3 regions of the Arthrobacter sp. TWP1-1 genome follow, and region 3 is predicted to be linked to each of the others. Evidence: riboswitches for the same ligand, from Rfam matches in the RefSeq annotation. Region 3 holds a riboswitch; each other region holds the start of a gene.
The links. Region 3 has a riboswitch for S-adenosylmethionine ahead of ACP7B9_RS10935 (bifunctional o-acetylhomoserine/o-acetylserine sulfhydrylase). Riboswitches for the same ligand answer to the same signal wherever they lie in the genome.
Positions count from the first base shown of each region.

Region 1: it holds a riboswitch for S-adenosylmethionine, as region 3 does, so the genes downstream of both, ACP7B9_RS10315 (DUF1737 domain-containing protein) here and ACP7B9_RS10935 (bifunctional o-acetylhomoserine/o-acetylserine sulfhydrylase) in region 3, are expected to answer to the same signal.
Region 2: it holds a riboswitch for S-adenosylmethionine, as region 3 does, so the genes downstream of both, ACP7B9_RS08640 (aminotransferase class V-fold PLP-dependent enzyme) here and ACP7B9_RS10935 (bifunctional o-acetylhomoserine/o-acetylserine sulfhydrylase) in region 3, are expected to answer to the same signal.

Region 1 is NZ_JAFCXC010000004.1:343,553-350,016, reverse strand. Features, by position in the region: gene ACP7B9_RS10325 (O-succinylhomoserine sulfhydrylase) at 1-1,118, opposite strand, end outside; gene ACP7B9_RS10320 (rhodanese-like domain-containing protein) at 1,176-1,568, opposite strand; gene ACP7B9_RS10315 (DUF1737 domain-containing protein) at 1,565-1,825, opposite strand; SAM riboswitch class IV at 1,909-2,029, opposite strand; gene ACP7B9_RS10310 (Pr6Pr family membrane protein) at 2,159-2,800, shown strand; gene ACP7B9_RS10305 (aminodeoxychorismate lyase) at 2,772-3,695, opposite strand; gene cls (cardiolipin synthase) at 3,813-5,291, shown strand; gene pabB (aminodeoxychorismate synthase component I) at 5,428-6,464, opposite strand, start outside.
Region 2 is NZ_JAFCXC010000003.1:482,720-489,183, forward strand. Features, by position in the region: gene ACP7B9_RS08615 (sigma-70 family RNA polymerase sigma factor) at 1-49, opposite strand, end outside; gene ACP7B9_RS08620 (DoxX family protein) at 366-881, shown strand; gene aroA (3-phosphoshikimate 1-carboxyvinyltransferase) at 888-2,198, shown strand; gene rsgA (ribosome small subunit-dependent GTPase A) at 2,203-3,321, shown strand; gene hisN (histidinol-phosphatase) at 3,467-4,282, shown strand; SAM riboswitch class IV at 4,431-4,544, shown strand; gene ACP7B9_RS08640 (aminotransferase class V-fold PLP-dependent enzyme) at 4,586-5,995, shown strand; gene ACP7B9_RS08645 (class I SAM-dependent methyltransferase) at 6,122-6,464, shown strand, end outside.
Region 3 is NZ_JAFCXC010000005.1:106,847-113,310, reverse strand. Features, by position in the region: gene ACP7B9_RS10950 (SGNH/GDSL hydrolase family protein) at 1-85, shown strand, start outside; gene ACP7B9_RS10945 (hypothetical protein) at 185-622, shown strand; gene metX (homoserine O-acetyltransferase MetX) at 718-1,800, opposite strand; gene ACP7B9_RS10935 (bifunctional o-acetylhomoserine/o-acetylserine sulfhydrylase) at 1,921-3,258, opposite strand; SAM riboswitch class IV at 3,318-3,435, opposite strand; gene ACP7B9_RS10930 (Tex family protein) at 3,563-6,019, opposite strand; gene ACP7B9_RS10925 (VOC family protein) at 6,133-6,464, shown strand, end outside.

The sequences.
Region 1 (6,464 bases), on a different contig from region 3:
ATCGCCGCACGAGCGTCCGGCCCCATAGCGCGGTGCGTTGTTGTGGCCGGATGCGTGATGAGTGACTTCGCATCTCCTAAGTTGTTGGAGATGTCGATGATCGCCAACGCGTTCAGCAGCGCAAAGGCTGCGTCCTTGGTGGTTCCATCGGCGGGTTCGGCCAGCTCAAAGGTCAGGACGGTGCCACCGGCCTTCATCTGCTTCTTGGCCAGCTCATACTGCGGGTGCGAGGGCAGATGCGGGTACAGCACGCGGCTGATCTGAGGCTGTGCCTCGAGAAATTCACCCAGCGCCAGCGCACTGTTGCACGAGTGGGTGACACGCAGATTCATGGTCTCCAAGCCCTTGGTCAGCACCCAAGCGTTGAATGCGGACAGGGCCGGACCGGTGTGGCGCATAAGGTTTTTGACCGGCCCGTCAATGAATTCCTTGCTGCCAAGGATGGCCCCGCCCAACACGCGGCCCTGGCCGTCAATGTGCTTGGTGCCCGAGTACACAATAATGTCGGCACCAAAGTCGCCACAGCGTTGCAGCAGGGGAGTCGCGAAAACGTTGTCGGCCACGACCTGGGCGCCGGCCGCATGAGCCAGATCGCACACGGCCTGGATATCGATGATTTCCTGCATGGGGTTCGACGGCGATTCGAAGAACACGACGGTGGTGGGAACGGATAACGCTTCGCGCCACTGCACCAGATCCGGCCCGTCCACAAAAACGGTCTCCACGCCCCAGCGTGGCAGGAGTTCGTTGAGGATCACGAAGCAAGAGCCAAACAGGGAGCGCGAGGCGACCACCCTATCGCCGGCAGCCAACAATGCGCCGAGGGCCGTGAAGACGGCGGACATGCCAGACGCCGTCGCAAAGCAGGCTTCCTTACCCTCCAGTAGCCGCAGCCGTTCCTGGAACGTGGCCACGGATGGGTTGCCATACCGCGAGTAGACGAAGCGGTCCACCTCGCCTGTGAAGGCCTGCTCGGCTGCTTCGGCTGATTCGTACACAAAGCCGGAGTTGAGGAACAGGGCCTCGGAGGTCTCCTGAAAATTGCTGCGGTCGAGCCCGCCGCGCACGGCCTGAGTGTCCTCGGCCCATGTAGCTGCATGCTCGTTAAAGTTACTCAATTGCTTATCCTTGGCTTTCGCTGGTGCTGCTCTTTGTTTGGATCGGGTTCGTGGCGGTTAGCGCCAGGGCAGCTTCCGATTTTTCCAACCGTTGAGCACCCTGTCGCCAAAGCGGTCGGGTTCACCTTCAAAACCTTCCAAGATGTTGTACGCCGTGTACCCGGCGGCCGTGGCGGCGGTAGCGGCTGCGATGGAACGCGCTCCCGAACGACACAGCACCACCAGGGGCTTCTCTGGGGGAACCGTTGCCAAGAGCTGGGTCAGAAACTCAGGATTGTTGCTGCCATTGGACAGGTTCCATTGAATGAAGACGGGTTCGGTATTCAATGAGGATGTGTCCGGCACGCCAATGTGGGTCCATTCCCCGTCGGTGCGCACGTCAACAAGGACGGCTCCTGCCGCTATGTGATCCCATGCTGTTGCGGGAGCGAGATCGCCTGCGTAGCTCATGCGATCCCCTCGCCATCAAATTCAAGTTCGGAATCGAGCTCGTCAAGTGCGTTTGCCACTGCCACGTCGCTGCTGGCCACGGCCTGCGGGAGGATGACGGCCTGGGCGCAGATGACGGTGGTGCCGTTGAACGTCACGGTGGGTCCACCGTGCAGGACGTACCCTTCGGCAAGCGCGGCTGAGATGCGCTCACAAAACGATCGGTCGTCGGGGCCGGTAATTAGGCGGTAGGCCAGGGGGGATTCGTCCGCGGACATGGGGTCTCCTCATTGCAAGTGACTGGCCTGTGCAAGCGGGAGATAACTGCGGCGCTTAAACGAAATTCCTGGCGCTGCTGGAGGGTTCACGCTTGCAAACGTCAGCCGTTGGTAGCTGGTTTTGCCGAGTATTCACCTGAGGCACCCCGCCGGAAAGAGGGTTGCCGGCCAGCAAGTCAGGGCTTGATACTGGCACTCATTACTCACCTCGAAAGTAACACATTCGTCACGGGTGGGGCCTAAAAAATTTTCGTGTGTGGCGCAACATGACGGGACGCGGTTTAAGCGGTGGCGCTGCTGCGGTGGCGCCCCTTGTGCTGGCAGGATAGAACCATGACACCCAGCCGCGCCTTTGCCGCCGTCCGTTTCCTCTTTGGGGCGGTGACTCTCATCGCCGTGGGCATCCAGTTGGGCATCCACATCGGCCATGGCTTCTCGGTGCTGAACTTCTTTAGTTACTTCACCAATCTCTCCAATATTTTCGCCGCTGTGGTGCTGCTGGTGGAATCCGTCTTGACGTGGCGCGGGAAAGAATTGGGGCCGGCGTGGCAGCTGTTGCGCTGTATCTCAGTGGTCTGCATGGCACTGGTGGGCATTGTTTTCCAAGCTCTGCTCCGTGATGTGGACCTTGGAGCGCTCTTGCCGTGGATCAATACGTGGCTGCACTATGTGATGCCCGTTGTGGTCGTTGCCGATTGGCTCATCCAGTCTCCGCGCAACCCCATTTCACTGCGCAAGCTAGGGATAGCAGTGCTGTTCCCGTTGGTCTATCTGGCGTATTCGCTGATTCGCGGCGCGGCGATCAACTGGTACGCCTACCCATTCCTGAACCCGAACAATGGCGGGTACGGCCCTGTGGTGATCACCTGCGTGATTGTGGCTGTGGCGTTCGTCGTCACCAGCGCAGTGCTGATATTGCTGGCTAACAAGTTCCGTCCGCTGGTGCCTACAGCGTTGTTGCCAGAATCGCGCTGAGCTCGCTGCTGAGCTGTTCCCGGATGGCGGCCGTGCCAATTTCCGCACCGTCGATCGTGTTCACGGGTGCCAACAGGCGCAGGCTTGAAATCAGCCAGACAGCGTCCGCGTCGAGCAGATCAGCGGGCGTGACAGGGCCATAGCCGAGTTCCCAGCCAGCCTCCTTGGCCGCGGCAAACAAGGCGCCTTGGGTAGTGCCAGGCAAGATACCCGTGTCCAGGTGCGGTGTGATGAGCCGTTTCAGGGGAACGCCCGAGTCGTCAGAGATATGCGCCAGGAGAACGGACGACGTCGGCCCCTCCAACACGAGATCGTCACCGCTGGTGAAGATCACGTCATCTGCGCCCTGTTCATGTGCGTGCCGCAGGGCCGCCATGTTTACAGCGTAAGAGAGGGTTTTGGCGCCAAGGAGCAGCCACGGTGCGCGGACAGCGATATCGCTGTCGTAGCCGCGCTCAAGCAAAATGACAGCCAAGCCCTTGGCCCGCTGTTCGGCCAGTGCCGGCGAGATTGCCGAAACCTGCACCCAAGCCGTGGGGGTGTTGGCGCCCTCGGGCCCGCGGGTGGCAATGAGTTTGACGACGCACTGACGCGCCGCGTCAGCTGCTGAGCGGGAATCCTGGGGTTCGGAAGCGGCGAAGGCGGCAACCGCCGTCGTAATGGCGCCCTGCCAAGCTTCCGCTGATGGGATGGCAAGGGCCATGGTCCGGGCCGATCCGGCAAGGCGGTCTAGGTGCGCCTGGATTTTTCGTGGAACCCCATCGACGGCCAGCATGGATTCGAAGATTCCGTCCCCACGTGTGACGCCCTGATCCGTGGCCAAGATGGCGGGGGTGGAGGCGTCGACCAAGCGGCCTGCGGGGTGGGCGGGGTCAAGGAAAACCAAAACTGTCATGCGATAGAGCTTAGCCGCCCGCCACCCGCCTCTGCCGGTGAAAATTGCCTATAGGCTGTTGTTATTTGCGGTCCCATGATCCGGTGGGCACCGTACCGGTGAAATAGGGGTGGCTGGATGGTCTGGACCGCATTTAACCTGCCAACGGGCAGCGCGTGGCTCTCAGTGCTCTTCTTGATCGTGGATTTGGGTATTCGCATTGCCGTGTTGGGCATCATTCCCGGAAATCGGCGCCCCACAACAGCTATGGCGTGGCTCTTGTGCATCTTCTTCCTGCCCTATGTTGGCCTGGTCCTGTTCCTGATGTTTGGAAACTTCCGGCTCTCACGACGACGGCGGGAATCTCAGGACGCCGTCAACCACCGTGTGGTGGAAGGGACCCGCGGGATCGCGGATCTGGTTCCTGAGTATGAAGGCCCGGCGTGGGTGAAGTCTGCCATTGAGTTGAACCGCAACTTGGGTTCCTTCCCTGCCTTGGGGGCCAATAAGGTCCAGCTGATCGAGGGCTACCAGGAGTCCCTGGACGCCATGGCCGATGAAGTGAGCCGTGCCGAACACTTCGTCAATGCCGAGTTCTACATTATGAGCTCCGATGGTTGCACCGACCGGCTGTTCACCGAGCTCGAAGCCGCCGCCGAGCGTGGTGTCCGGGTGCGCGTGCTTTTTGACCACATCGGCTCGATCCGGGTGCCCGGCTACCGTGGAATGATTCGACGGCTTAAGGCAAGCCAAATCCAGTGGCGCCGCATGCTGCCGCTGCTGCCCGTCAAAGGCCAATGGCGCAGGCCCGATCTTCGGAACCACCGCAAGATTCTGGTGGTTGATGGACGGGTGGCTTTCACTGGATCACAGAACGTCATTGAGCCGTCATATCGAAACAAGAAAAACCAAAAGATTGGCCGGAAGTGGGTAGAACTCATGTCCCGGCTCGAGGGGCCCATCGTGGGCACGCTCAACGTCATGTTTGCCACCGATTGGTCCGCCGAGACGGAAGAGAACCTCGAAGGCCAGCTGGCAACGCACCACTGGGATTCCTTTGCTGGCGCTTCCTTGTGCCAGGTGGTGCCCAGCGGGCCGGGGTTTGTCACCGAGAACAACCTTCGCCTGTTTAACACCCTGTTGTACTCCGCGGAAGAGTGCATCACGATCTCCAGCCCGTATTTTGTGCCTGACGATTCGCTGCTGTACGCCATCACCACGGCCGCTCAGCGTGGCATTGTGGTTGAGCTCTTCGTTTCGGAGGCGGGCGATCAGTTCCTGGTCCATCACGCCCAACGCTCTTACTACGAGGCACTGCTCAAGGCCGGCGTTCGGATCTATTTGTATCCCAAGCCCTTCGTCCTGCACGCGAAGCACTTCACCGTGGATTCGGATGTGGCAGTGATCGGCTCCTCCAACATGGACATGCGCAGCTTCTCACTCAACCTTGAAGTCACCGTCATGATGATCGACCGCGAGGTGGTTCATCAGATGCACGCCGTGGAGGACCACTACCGCGAAATCTCACGCGAACTAAAACTCGAGGAATGGGTCAACCGGCCAGTCCTTGCGCGCTACGTGGACAACGTTGCCCGCCTGACAGCCACTCTTCAGTAGCGCTACAGGTCGGCTGCCGATCCGGCATTCCCTCGGTCGCTATCCGACGCGTCGGCCGCGGGCGGCCTTTGGCGTCTCCTTTACGCGACCTACGGGAACACCGGATTCGGCTGCCTTCGAGCGGCACAGGCGGCGGTCAGGCCGGGAATTCTGAGCCTAGGGTTGAGAGGACGCCGTAGGCCTTGGCCTGGATCTCCTGCCACTCCGCCTCGTCCTCGGAGTCGGCCGTGATGGCGCCGCCGATGCCCAAGGAAAGGTGCGTGCCGCCGTCGTGCGTGTCCTGCAGGACAAGGGTGCGGATCACCACGGAAAGATCGGTGGCGGCATTGAGTGAAAAGTAGCCGAGCGCGCCGGAATAGATACCGCGCGGGCCGGCCTCGAGCGTGTCAAGGATGGCCATGGTGCTGATCTTCGGTGCGCCCGTCATGGAACCCGCCGGGAAGGCCGCGGCCACGGCTTGGGCACGCGAGCTGCCCGGAGCCAGCTGCGCCTCGATGGTGCTGACCATCTGGTGCACCGTGGCGTAACTTTCGATCGCGCATAACCGCGGGACAGTGAGCGTTTCCGGCAGGGCAAAGCGGGAGAGATCGTTGCGCAGCAGGTCAACGATCATCACGTTTTCCGCCCGGTCCTTGAGGGAGGTCACCAGATCGGCCTTGAGTGCAGCGTCCGTGGCAGGATCGGCATCGCGGCGACGGGTGCCCTTGATGGGTTCGGCGCGCATGAGCCCGCCAGCATCGATGCGCAGGAAACGTTCGGGCGAGGTGCTGCAAACACGCAGCTCGCCCAGGCGCAGGAACGCCGCAAAGGGGGCCGGATTTCGCTTGCGCAGGGCGCGGTAGGCCGCCCACTCGTCCACGTGTTCCGGTGCGTGCGCTTCCAGCTGGGTAGTCAGGCAGATTTCATAGCTGTTGCCGTCATGGATTTGCGCCTGTGCCGCCGCAATCATGTCCTTATAGCGGCGCTCGCCGTCCCAGGCCGTAAAGTGCGGCGGCTTGGTGGCCTGCGCCCCGCCGTGAATGCCCGACGCCGGGTGGCCGGGATTGTTGCGCGAGGCCACGTGGGCGTTGGCGTGCGCTGTGCGGACTGCTGTGCGGAATTCCTCGGCCTCCAGGCGTGAGCCGGGCTGGTGCGGACCACTCAAGGTCAGTGCGTAGACGCAATTGTCCTGAT
Region 2 (6,464 bases), on a different contig from region 3:
GCACGGTATCTGCTGAGGTGGCAGTTTGCTCAGGCTCGGAAATGTTCATCACTGTTGAGTCTATGCTCAGACTCAGCTTCAGGGGTGCTGCTGGGGGTGCCGCGTGACTTAGTGTCTGCATTGCCGCCTTCCTTCGCCTTAGTGCTTCAGGCTTCGCCTCAGTGATGTTGACATCGCAACGGGTGTTGCGCGCCGGGCCCTTCCAAGAGCCACCGCTATCCTTCTCAACTGTGTTGCACCCCCGGATATTCCGCGAACTCCGCGTGACCCCGGCAGACGTGGGAGACTTGTACACAGCATGAGCCTCCCGCGAGGCGGCCCCGGCCGTGTTTTGGGAGGCTGACCGCACCACTAAGGAGGCTTCCTTGTCCATTGTTCGCGCACTCGCCCGCCCCATGCTGGCGTCCTCGTTCATTTTCGCCGGTGTTGACCGCCTGCGCCACGCCGATGCAACCGCAGCGCAGTTGGCGCCGGTCTTGCGTCCGCTCAGCGCGGCCCTGCCCGTGAACGCCAGTGAGAAAACCCTTGCTCGCGTACTTGCCGGCGCGCAGTTGGGCGCTGGCTTGATGCTGGCCGCCGGAAAGTTTTCCCGGCCCGCCGCCGTCGTACTAGCGCTGACGGCCGGACTGTCCACGGTGGTGGAATACCGCAGCGCGGACACCACCACCAAGGAATCCCGGGCGCATCGCCGCAATCAGTTGACGAAGAACATTGGCCTTATTGGTGGCGCGCTGCTGGCCAGCGTTGACACCGCAGGGCGCCCCGGCTTGGCTTGGCGCACCGAAAAACTGATCGCCAGCGGCAAAAAAACGGCCGCGATTCAGCTGAAGAACGCGGACAAGTCGGTCCGCTCGCTTGCCCACGACGTGACAGGACAGTAATACCCCATGACCACCGCCCTTTGGCCCGCACCATTTTCGGCAACACCCTTGGATGCCACCGTCACCATTCCGGCCTCCAAATCGCTGACCAATAGGTATCTGGTACTCGCGGCACTTGCCGACGGCGAATCACGCCTACGCGCGCCGCTGCAATCCCGCGACTCTGATCTGATGATCGGCGCGCTGCGGGCCATGGGCGCCACCATCACCGAGGTCGCCGGCGGCGGAGACGTCCCGGACCTCGTGGTCACACCGATCCCGGCCGGATTCTCCGCGCCCGAGGATGGAACCATCACGGTTGATTGCGGTCTGGCCGGGACGGTCATGCGCTTTGTCCCGCCGTTGGCTGCTCTGGTTTCCGGAGCCGTAAGGTTCGACGGCGATCCCGGAGCTTTGGTGCGCCCCATGGCTCCCATCGTGGCTGGGCTGGAAGGGCTTGGCGTGCGGGTCGAGGACGGTGAGGACGGGTTCTTGCCGTTCACGGTACATGGCACCGGTGCCGTTGCTGGCGGTCATGTAAAGATCGACGCCGGGAGTTCCTCACAGTTCATCTCGGCACTTCTGCTCGTAGCTTCCCGCTTCACGGATGGTTTGCATCTGGAGCACACGGGCGAATCCGTGCCCAGCGTTGACCACATTTCCATGACGGTGGAAATCCTGCGTTCCGTCGGTGTGGTGGTCGATGACTCCACTCCCAAGCATTGGCTTGTGCAGCCGGGACCCGTCGCGGCCTTTGATGTTTTGCTTGAGCAGGACCTCTCCAATGCTGGCCCGTTCCTTGCCGCCGCGCTAGCTACCCGCGGTACGGTTCGCATCCCCAACTGGCCCATTAACACTACGCAGGTTGGCGATAAGTGGCGTGAAATTCTGCCGCAATTTGGTGCAACCGTCACCTTGGAGGACGGCACCTTGACCGTGACCGGCGGTGCCGAGATTCTCGGTGTCGATCTCTCAGACACCTCCGAGCTTGCACCGTCCGCTGCTGCCATCTGCGCCCTGGCCTCAACGCCGTCGCGGCTGAGGGGCATCGCCCACCTGCGCGGCCATGAGACTGACCGCCTAGCCGCCCTTGTCGCGGAGATCAACGCCTTGGGCGGTGACGCCGAGGAAACTGAGGACGGACTCATCATCAATCCCGCTCCGCTGCGCGGCGGCGTCTTCCACAGCTACCATGACCACCGCATGGCCACGGCAGGCGCCATCATCGGCCTGGCCGTGCCCGGCGTCGAGGTTGAAAACATCGCCACGACGTCCAAGACCATGCCTAACTTCCCCGCCATGTGGGCAGCCATGGTTTCTCAAACGGCCGGGGCATAAGACTATGGCACAGGATTACAGCAACTGGGACGAATCAAATGTCCGCGTCAGGGCCAACAAGAAGGGCAGCCGGCCGCGCACCAAGGACCGGCCCGCCTACGAGGAAGCCGTCATTGGCCGCATTGTCACTGTTGACCGCGGGCGCTACACAGCCATCGTCGATGAGAATGAGCCCACCGAACGCACACTGATCGCCGCCAGGGCCAGGGAACTGCGGCGCAATCCTGTCGTGGCCGGTGACTTTGTGGCCCTGGTGGGCGATATCACAGGCAAGCCGGACACCCTGGCACGGTTGGTGCGGATCGAGGAACGCCGGACGCTTCTGCGTCGCAGCGCCGATGACACCGATCCCATTGAGCGGGCGGTGGTGGCCAATGCCGATCAGCTGGTCATCGTGGTGGCCGCCGCCAACCCCGAGCCCCGCACCGGCTTCATCGACAGGGCTCTTGTGGCTGCTTACGACGCCGGCATTGCGCCGTTGCTGTTGATCACCAAGACAGACATCAAGGATCCAGCGGAGTTGCTGGCCAACTACGAGCACCTGGACATGACGGTCATCATCAGCCGGACGGCCGCCGACGGCGCATCCGGCATTGACGCCCGCAGCGACGACGGCGATTCCGCCGTCCTAGCCGGTGGCGCCGTGGAGCAGCTGCACGGCTACCTCAACGGCAAGGTCAGCGTCCTGGTTGGTCACTCCGGCGTGGGAAAGTCCACCATGGTGAACGCCCTGACGGGTTCCCAGCGGGCCACCGGCGGCGTCAACGCCGTCACGGGCCGCGGGCGCCACACTTCCTCATCCGCGCTGGCCCTGCGCATCGAAGACGGAAAGCCCGGATCCTGGATCATCGATACTCCCGGCATCCGTTCCTTCGGCCTGGCCCACGTGAACCCGGACAGGATCCTGCAGGCCTTCCCCGATCTGCAGCCTGGCACCGACGATTGCGAACGCGGCTGCAAGCATGACACTGCCGCCGTCAATTGCGGACTGGACCCGTATGTGGCCGATGGTCACGCAGGCCCATCGGGCCCGGCCCGCCTCGCCTCGCTGCGCCGCCTCTTTGGCACCAGCGATCGGACCGAAGGCCGTGCTGCGGAAAAGGAACTCGGCATCATCGACTAGTCCCCACCGGCGCCCTAACCTCGTTCCTCGGCCAGGGAACCCTGCCGGCGTGGGCCCAACCAGAATCGTCGCCGGAAAAATGCCGGTCCGGCTGCTCCGCCGCGTCAGCTCGCAGTATTGTCCCAAATACCGATACGGTGAAAGTATGACGACCGCTCCCCAGACGTATAACGACGACCTCCGCCTGGCCCACGTGCTGGCTGACAGCGTGGATTCCCTGACCATGTCCCGTTTCAAGGCACTGGACCTGACGGTTGAGACCAAGCCTGACCTGACGCCTGTCACGGATGCAGACAAAGCCGCCGAGGAGTCCATCCGCAGCCAGCTGGCCCGGGTCCGCCCGCGCGATGCCGTGCTGGGCGAGGAGTTTGGCAGTAGTGGACACGGCGCTCGTCGTTGGATCATCGACCCGATCGATGGCACGAAGAACTTTGTGCGCGGGGTACCTGTCTGGGCCACGCTGATCGCCTTGGTCGACGAGGGGCGCCCCGTAGTTGGTCTTGTCAGCGCTCCCGCTTTGGGCAAGCGCTGGTGGGCTGCCGAGGGCACAGGTGCCTACATGGGCAAGTCGCTAGCTGCAGCCACCCGCATTCGCGTCTCCAACGTGGGCGAACTCAAGGACGCCTCCCTGTCCTACTCCTCCCTGACCGGGTGGAAGGAACGCGGCAACCGTGACGAGTTCATCTCCCTCACAGACGATGTCTGGCGTACCCGCGCGTACGGCGACTTCTGGTCCTACTGCATGGTCGCCGAGGGCGCCGTGGACATCGCCTGCGAGCCCGAGCTCAACCTCTACGACATGGCCGCACTCGTCCCCATCATCACCGAGGCTGGTGGCCGCTTCACCTCCCTCGAGGGCGCCGACGGCCCCTTCGGCGGTAACGCCCTGGCCACCAATTCCATCCTCCACACCGAGGTTCTCCGACGTCTGAATCCCAAGTGGGACGACCTTCTCGCCTAAGCGCAAGAGATAGCACGAGTGAGTTAAGAACGACGGCGGCCTCCCGCCGTCGTTCTTTTTTGCCCGTCTTCCGCCGGGCTCACCTTGGCGCGACAACATGACGTAACAAATGCGAGTCGTGCAAACTTGGGCTAATCTTTTGGGCATAGGTCACGAGTGCCAGCGCTAAACCCCGGTTTGCTGGCCGGCAACCCTCCTTTCGCGGCGGGGTGCCCCGGGTGACGACCTGGCCAGGCCGGAACGGTCATGGCAAGCGCGGACTTCTGGGCACCCCAAAGGTCCAAGGTTTCAAAGGAATTACTCATGAGCCATGCCCTGTTGGAAAAACCATCCCTTGCCGATTCACCCCTCCTGGCCGTTGTTGGCCAGGACCTTGCCGCCCCGCTGATCCAGGGCGGGCACGTGCGGTATGCCAACCTGGATTATGCTGCGTCCGCCCCCGCCGTCGAGGAGGTTGCCGCCCACCTGAACGAGGTCCTGCCGTTCTACGCAAGTGTGCACCGCGGCGCCGGATTCGCTTCCCAGGTCAGCACCTCGGTGTACGAGAACGCGCGCACCATCGTCGCTGATTTTGTCGGTGCCCGCGCGGACGACACTGTCATCTTCACGCGCAACACCACCGATTCCTTGAACCTCCTCGCGGGCTGCGTGGAGAGCATCTTGAAGTCTCGTGGATACGCCGAGGGTCGCTCCAACGTCCACGGCGAGGTGCTCTATCTGGACATTGAGCACCATGCAAACCTGCTTCCCTGGCAGGGATTGCCACATCGCTCCGTGATTGCTGCGTCCTCTATCGAGTCGACGCTGGCCCGGGTCGAGACCCAATTGCGTGCGGGCAACGTCCTGCTGCTGGCCGTCACGGGCGCTTCCAATGTCACTGGTGAAGTCCTGCCCGTTGCGGAACTGGCCACCCTGGCGCACCGCTACGGCGCCCGGATCGTGGTGGATGCAGCTCAGCTGGCCCCGCACCGGAGGATCGACCTGACGGCCACAGGCATTGACTATGTGGCATTTTCCGGCCACAAGTTGTACGCACCCTTCGGCGCTGGCGTTCTGGTGGGCCGTTCGGACTGGCTTGATTCCGGTGCACCTCACCTGGCCGGCGGTGGCGCCGTGAAGGAGGTGCGGCTCGAATCGACCAGCTGGACGGACGGCCCTGCCCGCCACGAGGGCGGCTCCCCCAACGTGCTTGGCGCCGCAACCCTGGCGAAGGCAGCCTCCATCTTGACCGCCTTGGACGCTGACGACTGGCACAACCATGAGCAGCTGCTCCGCCAACACCTCATCAACGGTTTTGAAAAGATCGAAGGCGTCACGGTCCACACCTTGTTCACGGACGCAGACACCCACCCGGAATGCGGGAGCATCGGGGTCGTGAATTTCTCGGTCACCGGCTACGACTCGGGGCTTGTGGCCGCTTATCTTTCGGCCGAACACGGCGTAGGCGTGCGCGACGGCAAGTTCTGCGCCCACCCCCTTTTGAACCGTTTGGGCCTCCCGTCCGGATCGCTGCGGGCCAGCTTTGGTGTTGGCTCCCGGCTGGAGGATGCGCAGCGCCTGATCGACGGCGTTGCGGCTCTCCTGCGTGACGGGCTGGGTTGGGATTACGTGGTCGACGCCGGCCGCTGGGTTCCAGCGAACGATGACCGTGTGTATCCCGCGTGGGCACCCAACACCCCGGGCACGGCAGGCGCCGCTCCCTGCAACACCTAACCCCTTCCGACGCCGCATCACTTTCCGGCCTGTTTTACCCGACGCCGCATCACCTTTCGGGAGGAGTGGGCCCGGCTCCGGGGTAAAGTTGAACGGCACAAACCACACAACTTTTCAGGAGCGTAGATGGCAGGCACCGGCGGACCGGTCTTTGACGCGGAACGGCGCAAGCACATGGCCGCGGCATTCCTGGAAGGCGGCGATCACTACCACAAGGTCCGTCCAAGCTACCCGGATGAGTCCCTGAGCTGGCTGATCGAAAAGGCGAACGGTCCCATCCACGACGCACTCGACGTGGGCGCCGGCACCGGCAAATACACGCAGTTGCTGGCCGAGCACGATTGGAGCTTGACGGCGGTCGACCCATCGGCCGATATGCTGGCCCAGCTGGCAGCCGAACTCCCCCATGTCACAACCATTGTCGGGACAGCGGAGCACCTGGAGCTCCCCGATGCGAGCACTGATCTAG
Region 3 (6,464 bases):
TCGCCGGCTGCGGCATCAGTCCTCCGGCGATGGGATCACAGCCAAACGTCCCACTCCCGGACCGGTGTTTGGACCCGAGGCGTAGTCCCTTCCGGAACAACGGATGTTTGCTGATATTCACGGCTAGGATGAGGATAGGCGCCTATCTAGGCACCCTACCTGGAAGAGGTGTGTTGTGCCGGTCATGATCGAGTCACTGGCGGTGGACAGCCTCGCCGCGTCTTCCTCCGGTTCGTTTAGCATCCAGCCTTATTTTGTCTTTGCCGTGATTGCCGTTGTGCTGATCAGCTCTTTTGTTAAAGCTTCGGCCCGTAAGAAGCGGGCAAACCGAACGAACCCGAACATGCCGGTGCACCCAACACAGGCCAACATGTCCGGACGCGCCGGTGTTGCCCATCAGCCAAACAGTGCCCCCTATGTTGGCACGCTGCTAAACGGCGTTCCGCTGGCTAACTACGATTCCTCCCACGGTCACCAAACCACGGGCTTCGCCAATGAGCGGATGCGGGCCGAGGCCGAACTCAAGCGCCAGCTTGATGCCTTGGACACTGCTCGCCGCAGCGGTCAGGTCACCGCCGAACAGTACGCCGTCCACCGCGAGGCAATCTTCAAGAACTTCTAGGGCGAAGCGGTAGTTGGGTCTCGACAAGCTCGACCACCGGGTGTCGGTAGTTGGGTCTCGACAAGCTCGACCACCGGCGATTAGCCGCTCCTTCGTTAAACCTTGAAGAAGGACTCCCGCAGGAACGCGCCCACCGTGGCCACCTCGGTGAGAAAGCCGTCGTGGCCAATCGGCGAATCGATCTGCCGTACGCTCACCTCGCCAGGAAGCGCGGCCGCCAGTTCGGCTGATTGCGTCGGGAAATACAGCCTGTCGCTGTTGACGGCAGCCACAACAAACTCGATGCCTTCCGTCACGGCCAGCGCGTCCTCAAGCGAGCCCCGTCCGCGGCTGACATCGTGGCTCATGAGCGCTTCAGAAATGGCGATGTAGCTGTTGGCATCAAATCTGCCCACCAGCTTGTGGGCCTGGTAGTCAAGGTAACTTTCCACCTGGTACCTGCCCGCAGTATTGGGTGCCATGCGCTCGTGACTGATGGCGCCGTCGTCGTCCTGGGCCTTGCGAGCAAAGCGAGAGTTCAACTCCGCCTCAGAGCGGTAGGTGATGTGGGCAATCCGCCGGGCGAGCCCCAAGCCTGCGGTGGGAGCTGCGCCGTCGTAGTAGTCCCCACCAGCAAAGTTCGGGTCCTGGCGGATGGCGAGCACCTGCGCCTGGGCGAAGGCGATCTGCTCAGCCGTGCTGGCCGCGCAGGACGCGACGACAGCACAGCGCTGCACACGATCGGGGTACGTTGCAGCCCACTCCAGCGCCCGGGCCCCACCCATTGAACCGCCAATGACGGCGTACCAGCTGGTGACTCCCAGTTGGTCGGCCAAGCGTGCCTCGGCGTGAACCGAGTCGCGGATGGTGACAAAGGGGAAACGTGATCCGTAAGGGCGCCCGTCCTCGGCAATGCTGGACGGGCCGGTGGAGCCATAGCAACCGCCCACCATGTTCGCGCTCACCACGAAATACTTGTCGGTGTCGATGACCTCGCCCGGGCCGACAAGCCCTTCCCACCAGCCGTCCGCCTCGGAGTCTCCACGGCTGACGTGGGTGCTGCCGGTGAGGGCATGCTGGATGAGGACGGCGTTGTCACCGGCCGCATTGAGGGTTCCCCAGCATTCAAAAGCTATGGTCACCGACGGGAGGGCTCCCCCGGCTTCCAGAGGCAGCGCACCGATGTGAACGGAGCGCAGTAGCCCCCCGCCCTGCCCGACAGCAGCTGACCAAAGGCTGCTGTCGGGCTTGGACGTACCTTCTTGAATCTCGGGCGGAAACACGTTTCGCTCCGATGCCGCGTGGATCACTTGAGTCACTTAGTTCGCAGCAGACTTAGCGGCGCGGAAGCCGGATTCAAGGTCGGCAATGATGTCGGCGATGTTTTCCAGTCCCACCGACAAGCGAACCAATCCGGGGCGAACACCGGCGGCCAACTGCTGCTCGGGTGTGAGCTGGGCGTGCGTGGTGGAGGACGGGTGGATAACCAGGGAGCGCACATCGCCGAGGTTGGCAACATGGGAATGCAGCTCCAACCCATCAACAAAGCGCTTGCCGGCCTCGGCACCGCCCTTGATGTCGAAGGCAACGACGGCGCCGGTGCCCTTGGGTCCGTACTTGCGGCCACGCTCGAACCACGGGCTGGAGGGGATGCCGGCGTAAGCCACAGCCTCCACGTTTTCGTTTCCCTCAAGCCAGGTGGCAACCTCGACGGCGTTGCTGACGTGACGCTCAACGCGCAGGCTCAAGGTTTCGATGCCCTGAGCGATGAGGAAAGCGTTGAACGGGGAAACGGCCGCACCGAGATCGCGCAGCAGCTGGACGCGGGCCTTCAGGATGTACGCCAGGTTCGCGCCCAAGGCGCTGCCGACACCAAGGTCGCGGGCAAAGACCAAACCGTTGTAGGTCTCGTCCGGGGTGTTGAAGCCGGGGAACTTCTCCGGGTTTGCGGCGAAATCGAACTTGCCGCCGTCGACGATCACACCGGCGATAGCGTTGCCATGGCCGCCGAGGTACTTGGTAGCGGAGTGAATGACAATGTCGGCGCCCCATTCCAGCGGACGGATCAGGTAAGGGGTGGCCAGGGTGTTATCCACCAGCAAGGGAACACCGGCCTCGTGGGCGATGGCGCTAATGCCTTCGATGTCCAGGACGTCCTGACGCGGGTTGGAGACCACTTCGCCGAAGAATGCCTTGGTGTTGGGGCGAACGGCTGCACGCCATTGATCCAAGTTGTCGGGATCCTCGACGAACGTGACCTCGATACCCAACTTCTTGAAGCTGTGCGCCAGCAGGTTGTAGGTGCCACCGTAAACACTGGGGCTGGAGACGATGTGATCGCCCACTTCAGCCACGTTCAACAGGGCAAAGGTGGTTGCGGCCTGGCCCGAGGCCAGCAGCAAAGCACCAACGCCACCTTCAAGGTTGGCTACCCGCTGCTCTACGGCGTCCGTGGTGGGGTTGCCGATACGGGTGTAGATCGGCTCCAGCTCGGCCAGCGCAAACCGTGCGGCTGCGCTCTCTGCTGACGGGAACACAAAGGACGTCGTCTGGAAGATCGGCAAGGCACGGGCGCCGGTGGCGGGGTCCGGCTGCTGGCCTGCGTGGATCTGACGGGTTTCAAATGACCAACCGTTACTCATGGTGGATTCCTTCACACTATGGGCCTGCAGCAAAACCCTCCAGTGCGAAATACACGGAAGGGCTTGTCGTCGATGGCCCGCGCTTGCACCGAAACCGGACGGTTCGGTGCCAGGTCGTCACCCGGGGCACCCCGCCGCGGAAGGAGGGTTGCCGGTCAGCAAGCCGGGGCTTTTTTGCTGACACTCATGACCTACATCCAGTGTGCGAGATGATGCCGCACCGCCGCAAGATTATGACGAATTTGTGACTAGTGACGAATATCTGCTTGAAATTCAGATGAAAGCGTGTGTGTCGATGAACTAATGACTGGTTTGTGACCTATTTGCCCAACCCAGCGCGGCGAAGCGCCTCGGCCATAGCTGTGTTGGCGGCGGAAGCGGCGGGAGCCTGCGCGGCGGGAACAGGACGAGCCTGGCGGTTCGCGCCCTGCGGCGCACCGCTGCGCTGGGTCCCACCGCGCGGCGAGGGCCGCCCGGACGTGCGGGAGCCGCCGTCGGGCTTGGAATTTGGCGCCCCTGAAGGCGCAGTTGCCTCATCGTCCAAACGCAGGGTGAGCGAGATGCGTTTGCGTTCGGGCTCAACCTCTAGCACCTTTACGCGCACCACCTGGCCGGATTTGACCACTGTTCGCGGGTCCGACACAAAGGAGTTGCTCATGGCGGAGACGTGGACCAACCCGTCCTGGTGCACGCCGATGTCGACGAACGCACCAAACGCGGCAACGTTGGAAACTGTGCCCTCGAGAATCATGCCCGGGCGCAGGTCGGTGATCTTTTCGATCCCGTCGGTGAAGGTGGCGGTTTCGAAGCGCGGACGGGGGTCGCGGCCCGGCTTTTGCAGCTCAGCGACGATGTCCTGCACGGTAGGCAGACCAAAATCACCCTCGACAAATTCGGCCGGATTCACGGACGCCACGGCACCAATTCCAGCGGAAATCTCGGTCGGTTTAGCGCCAACGGCGGCGAGGATTTTACGCGCCACACCATAGGCTTCGGGGTGCACGCTCGAGGCATCCAACGGCTCCGCTCCCCCGGTGATCCGTAGGAATCCGGCGCACTGCTCATAGGCTTTGGGGCCGAGACGGGCCACCTTGAGCAGTTCGCGACGCTTGTTGAAGGGCCCGTTTTCATTGCGATGCGCCACGATGTTTTCACTCAAAAGAGGGCCGACGCCAGCAACTCTCGCCAAGAGCGCGGGCGAGGCCGTATTGAGGTCCACACCCACGGCGTTCACACAGTCCTCGACGACGGCGCCCAGGGAACGTTCCAGCTTGGCCGGGGTGAGATCGTGCTGGTACTGGCCCACGCCGATGGACTTGGGATCGATCTTGACCAACTCGGCCAAGGGATCCTGCAGGCGACGCGCAATTGAGACGGCGCCACGCAGCGACACATCCATGCCGGGCAGTTCGGCGCTCGCTAGCGCGGACGCCGAATAGACGGACGCACCCGCCTCGGAGACCACGAGCTTGGTCACCTGTTTGCCGGGGTTCAGGCGCTTGAGCTCGGCGACAAGTTCGGCCGCCAACTTATCGGTTTCGCGGCTGGCCGTGCCGTTGCCAATGGCCACGAGCTCAACGTCATGCTTTTGGGCCAACGTCACGAGCGTTGCCAAGGCCTCATTCCACTTGCGGACTGGCGCGTGCGGATAGATGGTGTCGGTGGCGGCGACCTTGCCGGTTCCGTCCACTACGGCTACCTTGGTGCCGGTTCGCAGGCCCGGATCCAAACCTAGAGTTGCACGGTTTCCCGCCGGCGCCGCCAACAGAACATCACGCAGATTTGCCGCGAAGACCCGCACCGATTCTTCCTCGGCGCCTTGGAACAGGCGTACCCTCAGGTCCACGGAAAGTCGCGTCAGGATGCGGGTGCGCCAAGCGAGGCGGGCACTCGTCATGAGCCAGGTATCGGCGGCACGGCCGGATTCGCTGATTCCCAACGAGTGGGCAACGGCGCTTTCATATCCAGCCCGTGCCAGAGCCTGAGCGTCGGCGTCGCGAGTGTCGGCCTCGGCCAAATCAAGCGTCAGCACGCCTTCTTTCTCGCCACGCAGCAGGGCCAGAACGCGGTGGCTCGGCAGCGTGTGCGGTGGCTGGGAAAAATCAAAGTAGTCCTTGAACTTTTCACCTTCGCCAGCCTTGCCGGTTTTCACCGACGAGCGGAGCCGCCCCTTCTTCCAGAGGCGTTCGCGCAAATCACCAACGAGCGCGGCATCCTGGCCGGCCCGCTCAATCAGGATGGCCCGGGCGCCAGCCAGGGCATCATCGGCCGAGGCCACGCCGCGCCCTGCATCAACAAAGGAGTCCGCTTCAACAGCCGGAAACCGCGACGGGTCGGCCAACAAAGCGTCCAGCAACGGCTCCAGTCCGGCCTCGCGGGCCGTGTCAGCCTTGGTCTTGCGGGTGGACTTGTAGGGCAGATACAGATCCTCAAGTTCGGACTTGGTTGCGGCAGCTTCTACGGCGCGGCGCAACTCGGCCGTCAGCTTGCCCAAGCCATGAATGGTCTCCAGCACCACAATCCTGCGGGCCTCCAGATCACGCAAATAACGCAGGCGCTCCTCAAGGTCGCGGAGCTGGGCGTCATCCAATGTCCCGGTGGCTTCTTTCCTGTACCGGGCAATAAAGGGGACGCTGGCGCCGTCGTCCATCAGGGTAATTGCAGCGCGAACCTGCGCCGGGCGCACGCCCAGCTCGGCAGCAATGGCGGCGCAGATGCGCGACTCTTGGGCGGCAGGGGTGGGCAGGGACAGGGGTGCGGCTGGAGTATCGGTCACACCCCAATTCTGCCCCACTCGTCGCCGCGTCGCGTCCGCACGAGATAGCACGTCCTACGTGACTTAGGCAACACTAAGTCGAGAGCCCGATCACAAAGTGCCAAGATGAAGTTATGCGAATGGATCATGTTTCTTACGCCAGTGAATCAGATGGATTGGCTGCCACTACGGAGCGAATCGCGACCGCCCTTGGGGTCGATGCAGTGCGCGGCGGAGTACACCCGCGCTTCGGCACCCGCAATATGATTATTCCGCTCACCGATCACCATTACTTGGAGATTGTTGAGTGCCTCAACCACCCGGCGTCGGACAAGGCGCCGTTCGGCCAAGCCGTAAAAGCACGCTCTGCGGCTGGCGGCGGTTGGATGGGATGGTGTGTCGCCGTTGACGACCTCGCCCCGTTCGAGGAACGCCTCGGCCGCAGCGCCGTCCCCGGCAACCGCAA